DNA from 3 places in the Kocuria sp. CH-021 genome. Region 2 is predicted to be linked to each of the others. Evidence: riboswitches for the same ligand, from Rfam matches in the RefSeq annotation. Region 2 holds a riboswitch; each other region holds the start of a gene.
The links. Region 2 has a riboswitch for S-adenosylmethionine ahead of ACPYN7_RS03640 (cobalamin-independent methionine synthase II family protein). Riboswitches for the same ligand answer to the same signal wherever they lie in the genome.
Positions count from the first base shown of each region.

Region 1: another riboswitch for S-adenosylmethionine. It lies ahead of ACPYN7_RS07045 (bifunctional o-acetylhomoserine/o-acetylserine sulfhydrylase); the one in region 2 lies ahead of ACPYN7_RS03640 (cobalamin-independent methionine synthase II family protein).
Region 3: another riboswitch for S-adenosylmethionine. It lies ahead of ACPYN7_RS14230 (O-acetylhomoserine aminocarboxypropyltransferase/cysteine synthase family protein); the one in region 2 lies ahead of ACPYN7_RS03640 (cobalamin-independent methionine synthase II family protein).

Region 1 covers NZ_JBNAFK010000007.1:75,966-78,119, reverse strand. Annotated here, with positions in the region: gene ACPYN7_RS07045 (bifunctional o-acetylhomoserine/o-acetylserine sulfhydrylase) at 1-1,114, opposite strand, end outside; SAM riboswitch class IV at 1,191-1,306, opposite strand; gene ACPYN7_RS07040 (VOC family protein) at 1,449-2,087, shown strand; gene ACPYN7_RS07035 (CPBP family intramembrane glutamic endopeptidase) at 2,124-2,154, opposite strand, start outside.
Region 2 covers NZ_JBNAFK010000003.1:241,306-243,459, forward strand. Annotated here, with positions in the region: gene ACPYN7_RS03635 (3-hydroxybutyrate dehydrogenase) at 1-347, opposite strand, end outside; SAM riboswitch class I at 540-642, shown strand; gene ACPYN7_RS03640 (cobalamin-independent methionine synthase II family protein) at 853-2,070, shown strand.
Region 3 covers NZ_JBNAFK010000019.1:50,701-52,854, reverse strand. Annotated here, with positions in the region: gene ACPYN7_RS14230 (O-acetylhomoserine aminocarboxypropyltransferase/cysteine synthase family protein) at 1-1,272, opposite strand, end outside; SAM riboswitch class IV at 1,287-1,428, opposite strand; gene ACPYN7_RS14225 (Lrp/AsnC family transcriptional regulator) at 1,530-1,982, opposite strand.

The DNA of each region.
Region 1 (2,154 bases), on a different contig from region 2:
GGATCGACCCGGCGCCCCGGGGCGCGTACTTCTGCGCCCGCCCGTGCCACGGGGAGGACTCCAGCCCGGCCCAGGACACCGAGCGCACGTCCTCGCGCGCCTCGAGCCAGCGGGCCACCTCCCCGGCGTTGGCCACGTGCCGCTCCATCCGCAGGGACAGCGTCTCGATGCCCTGCTCGATGAGGAACGCGTTGAACGGGGAGATCGCGGAGCCGAGGTCGCGCAGCAGCTGCACCCGAGCCTTGAGGATGTAGGACAGGTTGACGCCGAAGGGTCCCTCCGCCCCCAGGTCCCGGGCGTAGACGAGCCCCGCGTAGGACTCGTCCGGCTGGTTGAAGCCGGGGAAGCGCTCCGGGTAGCGGCCGAAGTCGAAGGCCCCGGAGTCCACGATCACCCCGCCGATCGCCGTGCCGTGCCCTCCGAGGAACTTCGTGGCCGAGTGCACCACGACGTCCGCGCCCCAGCGGAAGGGCTGGACCAGGTACGGGGTCGCCACGGTGTTGTCCACGATGAGCGGCACCTCGGAGTCGTGCGCGATCCCGGAGACCGTCTCGATGTCGAGGACGTCGTTGCGCGGGTTCGGGATGGTCTCCGCGAAGAAGGCCTTGGTGTTCGGCCGCACCGCCCGCCGCCACTCCTCGGGGTCGTCCGGGTCGGTCACGAAGGTGGTCTCGACGCCGAGCTTGGGCAGCGTGTACTTGAACAGGTTGTAGGTCCCGCCGTAGAGGCTGGGGCTGGCCACGATGTGGTCGCCGGTGCCGGCCACGTTGAGCACCGCGAACGTCGTGGCCGACTGCCCCGCGCTGAGCATCAGGGCGCCCACGCCGCCCTCCAGGGCGGCGATCCGGTTCTCCACGACCTCCGTGGTCGGGTTGCCGATCCGCGTGTAGATCGGCCCGAGCTCGGCGAGGGCGAAGCGGTCGGCCGCGGCCTGGGCGTCCGGGAAGACGAAGGACGTGGTCTGGTGGATGGGCAGGGCCCGGGAGCCGGTGACCGGGTCGGGGCTCTGCCCCGCGTGGATCTGCCGGGTCTCGAACGCCCAGCCCCCCGGGTTCTCGGGAGTGGGCCGCTCGGCGGTGGAGCGGTCGGTGCTGGAAGCGGTGGTCTCGGACATGCCGTGGGACTCCTTGCGGGTGTCAGGGGTCCCGTCCCGGCCGAGGCGGTGCGGCCGGGAGCGGCCGGGCACCGGGGACCCGCGCTTGCTCGCTCGCCGGTCGCGAGGAGCCTGGTCTTCACCCAGGGCACCCCACCGCGGTGGAGGGTTGCCGGCCAGCTAGCTGGGGCTTGGACGCTGGCGCTCATGACCTGGACAGCATTCTCCGGATCCGGACGACACGGCGTCAAGCCGGGCCCGGGCGTGACACCCGGCGGCGGGCGCCGGGCGCACCGCACCGGGTGCCCCGCGGACCGATTTGGAGACGAAACTCACACGGTGCCACGATGAGCCCATGAGAGTCGACCACGTGTCCTACGCCTGCCGCCCGGAGGGCCTGGCGGCCACCACCGAGCGCATCGCCGACCAGCTCGGGATCGAGCCGGTCAAGGGCGGGGTGCACCCCCGTTTCGGCACCCGCAACATGATCCTCCCCCTCACGAACCACCAGTACGTCGAGGTCGTCGAGGTCCTCGAGCACCCGGCCGCGGTGAAGGCGCCGTTCGGCCAGGCCGTGCGCGCCCGCTCCGAGGCGGGCGGGGGCTGGCTGGGCTGGGTCGTGGAGGTCGACGACCTCGCCCCCTTCGAGCAGCGCCTGGGCCGGTCCTCCGTCCCCGGCTGCCGGGTGTTCCCGGACGGCCGGTGCCTCGAGTGGCGTCAGATCGGCGTGAAGGGCCTCATCGCCGACCCCCAGCTGCCGTTCATGGTGCACTTCGAGTCCGACCCCGAGATGCACCCCTCGCAGGCGCGGATCACGGACGTCGGGCTCGCGGGGATGTGCATCGCCGGGGCCCCGGACCGGGTCACCGAGTGGCTGGGCGCCCCCGTGGAGACCGCGCTCGAGGACCTGGAGGTCGACTGGCGCTATCCGGAGGGCACCCCCGGGGTGCTCTCCGTCACCTTCAGCACCCCGGACGGCCCCGTCACCATCTGAGCCCCGGGGCCACCGGACGGGCCCGGCCCCCGGGCGTCAGCCCAGCAGCCGGGCGGCGCCGAGGAAG
Region 2 (2,154 bases):
ACCAGCAGGAACGGGGACTCCAGCATCAGCACCAGGATCCGGTGGAAGTCCGCGGGGTCGAACTCCTGCAGGGGGGCGACCTTCTGGATGCCGGCGTTGTTGACCAGCACGTCGACCTCGAGGCTCAGCTCGGCGAGCGCCGCGGTGTCGAGCAGGTCGACGGCCCACGCGCGGCCGCCGAGCTCGTCCGCGACGCGCCGCGCCCCGGCCTCGTCGACGTCGGCCACGACCACGTGCGCGCCGGAGCCGGCGAGGGCCCGGGCGGCGGCCAGGCCGATGCCGCTCGCGCCACCGGTGACGAGCGCCGCGCGGCCCTCGAGGTCCTGCTGCGGGGGCGTCTGGGACATGGGGGTCCTTCCTCTGGTCCGTCGTGCCCGCGGGGTGAGGGGCACGGATCACCGCCACGGTATGTGATCCAGGCCATGTTCGCGAAGGACAGGGCCACCCGGGAGCGCGCGCCGGGTCGCGTCACACGGCGTCATGTCCGTCATCCGGGCGCCGGATGGCGCAGCGCGCACGGGTGCGCTTGGATGGGACGGTCACCATCCAGAGCGGCCGAGAGATCTGGCTCGACGACGCCGCAGCAACCCGGGCGAGGGCTTCCCGTCCCGCCTCCGGTGCTACCGCCAGGACCGATGGAAAGGACGCACGGCCCATGCCGCACAGCACCGACCGCATCCGCACGACCCATGCCGGGTCCCTCCCCCGGACCCCGGCGCCGCTCGGGGCGAACCGGGCGAGGGGTGGCGCCGAGCTCGCCTCCCGCCGGCTCCGACCCTGACCGGCCCTGACCGGCCCCACCCGACTCCCCCGCCGTCCCCGCCGTCCCCGCCGTCCCCGAGGAGGACACCCATGACCATGCAGAACACCGACCACGTGCAGACCACCCACGTGGGCTCCCTGCCGCGCACCCCGCGGCTGCTCGAGGCCAACCAGCAGCACGCCGAGGGCGCCATCACGTTCGAGCAGCTCACCGCCGAGCTCGCCACGGGCGTCGAGGACGTGGTGCGCCGGCAGCGCGAGATCGGCCTGGACGTCGTGAACGACGGCGAGTACGGGCACACCATGTCCAGCGCGGTCGACTACGGCGCGTGGTGGAACTACTCCTTCTCCCGCCTCGGCGGCCTCACCCCCTCCGACGAGGACCGGTGGGCGTCGACGGAGAAGAAGCGCTCCTCGCCCGGCCACATCGTGCTCACCAGCTTCCCGGACCGCCGGGACCGCGAGCGCTTCCGGGAGGCGTACGAGGACCCGGCGTCGGGCATCCTCACCGGGCGCTCCTCGACCAAGCAGCCCAAGATCACCGGGCCGCTCCGCTACACCGGCCAGGAGGCCGTGGCCTCGGACGTCCGCAACCTCCGCGCCGCTCTGGAGGCCACGGGCGCCGGGACCGGGTTCGTCGCCGCCCTCTCCCCCGGCTCCGCGGCACGGGTGACGAACGAGTACTACGAGACCGACGAGGAGCTCGTGTACGCGTGCGCCGACGCGATGCGCGAGGAGTACCTGGCGATCACGGACGCCGGGCTGACCGTGCAGATCGACGACCCCTCCATCGCGGAGTCCTGGGACCAGATCAACCCCGAGCCCACGGTCGAGGACTACCTGGCGTTCACCCGGCTGCGCGTCGAGGCCCTCAACCACGCGCTGCGCGGGATCCCCGAGGAGCAGGTCCGCTTCCACCTGTGCTGGGGCTCCTGGCACGGCCCGCACACCACGGACCTCGAGCTGAAGCACCTCGTGGACCTGATGCTGACCATCAACGCCGGCGGCTACACCTTCGAGGGCGCCTCGGCCCGCCACGCCCACGAGTGGAAGGTCTGGCGGGACCACCCGCTGCCCGAGGGCCGCGTGATCATCCCCGGGGTGGTCTCGCACTCGACGAACGTGGTGGAGCACCCCGAGCTGGTCGCGGACCGGATCGAGCAGTACGCCTCCGTGGTGGGCCGCGAGAACGTCGTCGCCTCGACCGACTGCGGGCTCGGCGGGCGCCTGCACCCGCAGATCGCGTGGGCCAAGCTCGAGTCCCTCGTCGAGGGCGCCCGCCTTGCCTCGGAGCGGCTCTACCGCTGAGCCGCCGCTGTCGACGCCCCTTCGCGCCGCCGGGCCCGGTCCTCCTCGAGGGCCGGGCCCGGCGGCGTTCCGACGGGCGCGGTC
Region 3 (2,154 bases), on a different contig from region 2:
GGCGACGAGGTCCTGCGGGGACTCGAGGCCGATCGACAGCCGGATCGTGGTCCCGGCGATCCCGCCGGCCCGGCGCTGCTCGGGGGTCAGGCGGCAGTGCGTCATGGCCGCGGGGTGGGCCACGAGGCTGCGGGTGTCCCCCACGTTGGCGACCAGCTTGAACAGCCGCAGCGCGTCGATGAAGGGGCCCACGGCGGCGTCCGGGGCGGCCAGGTCGAAGGAGAACACGGAGCCGGTCCCGCGCGGGAAGTCCCGGGCCGCGATCCCGGCGCCGGGGTCCCCGGGCACGCCGGGGTGGTGGACGCGGGCGACGGCGGGGTGCCCGGCCAGGAACTCGGCCACCGCCAGGGCCGAGGCCGTGTGGCGGGCCACGCGCAGGTCGAGGGTCTCGGTGCCCTGCAGGATCTGCCCGGCGTTGAACGGGGAGAGCGTGGTGCCGAGGTCGTGCACGTACTTGGCCCGGACCAGGTGCAGGTAGGGGCTGGCCCCGGCGCACTTCTCGACCAGGCTCAGCCCGCCCCAGCGGGCGCGGGCCTGCGTGAACTGCGGCCACCTCTCCGGCCGCGCGGACCAGTCGAAGGTCCCGCCGTCCACGACCGCCCCGGCCAGCGCGTTGCCGTGCCCGCCCAGGAACTTGGTGGCCGAGTGCACCACGATGTCGGCGCCCTTCTCGAGCGGCCGGTACAGGGCCGGGGACGCGAGGGTGTTGTCGACGACGACGGGCACCCCGGCGGCCCGGGCGACGTCGGCGATGCCGGGCAGGTCCGGGAGGGTGGCCAGCGGGTTGCCGATGGACTCCAGCAGGAACGCCCGGGTGCCGGGGCGCACGGCCGCGGCCCACGCCCCCGGGGCGGTGGGGTCCACGAAGGAGACCTCGATGCCGCAGTCCGCGAAGGTGTCGGTGAGCAGGTCCACGGTGCCGCCGTAGAGCTTCTCCGAGGCCACGAGGTGCTTGCCGTCGCCCTGCCCGAGCAGCGCGAGCAGCGCGACGGCCACCGCGGACTGCCCGGAGCCGGTGGCCACCGCGCCCGCGCCGCCCTCGAGGTCGCTGATCCGCTGCTCGAGCACCGCCACCGTGGGATTGCCGGTGCGCGTGTAGGTGAAGCCCGGCCGGGTCTGGGCGAACATCTGCCGGGCCGCCTCGTAGTCGGGGAACTCGAACGCCGCGGTCTGGTAGATCGGCACCGTCAGGGTGCGCTGGGCGACCTCGCCGTGGGTGCCCGCGTGGATCTGCCGGGTCGCGAGGTCGTGGTCGGTCACGGGGATGGACATGGCGCTGCTCCTGTGCCTTGCTCTTACCCGCACCGGACGGCCGCGGTCCCCCGGTGGGGGCGCGGAGGATGCAGGCCGCTTCTTCATCCGAACCACCCAATGAGCATGGGGTTGGTGCGTGACCCAGTCGGAGCTTCGCGGTCACGTCTCGTGAAGCTGGAACAACACTATGCGCAGAGGTAGTGGCTGTCCCTCCACGACCGAAGATGACGACCGTGACGGAACATGACGCCGGCGGTGCGCGCCGGGCCCGCGGCTCAGGCCCGGGTGTCGATGTCCTCGAAGATCAGGAACGTCTGGGTGTCCACCACCCCGGGCAGCTGCTGGATGTGCTCGAAGATCACCTGCCGCAGGTGCACGGTGTCCACGGCGCGCACGAGGAGCATGACGTCGAAGTTCCCGCCCACCAGGGCGATGTGGTGCACGGCGGGGATCGCCCGCAGCTGGGCGCACAGCTCCCGCCAGGTGTTCTGCTGGAGCTTGAGCGTCACGTAGGCGGAGGCCTGCAGCCCCGCCCGCACCGGGTCGATCACGGTGCTGAAGCTCAGGATCACGCCCTCGTCCCGGAGCCGGTTGATCCGGGCGTAGGCGTGGGCGCGGGAGACGTGCACGGCCGCGGCGATCGCGGTGACCGACTGCCTCGCGTCCCGGGACAGCTCCGCGAGGATCTTCCGGTCGGTCTCGTCCAGGGAGACGGGGGTCGAGGGCACGGCGGGCTCCTTCGGGGTGGGTGGGTCACAGGGTCCGGCACGGCACCGGACGAATGCGTGTGCTCCACGCCACACTAGAACATTTCGTCCACACTGTCTGCGCCGTTCGTCTCAGTCTTCTGCACTTTCCGGCCTCTCTGGATACGAAGCAGGTCCGGTTCGCATACTGGGG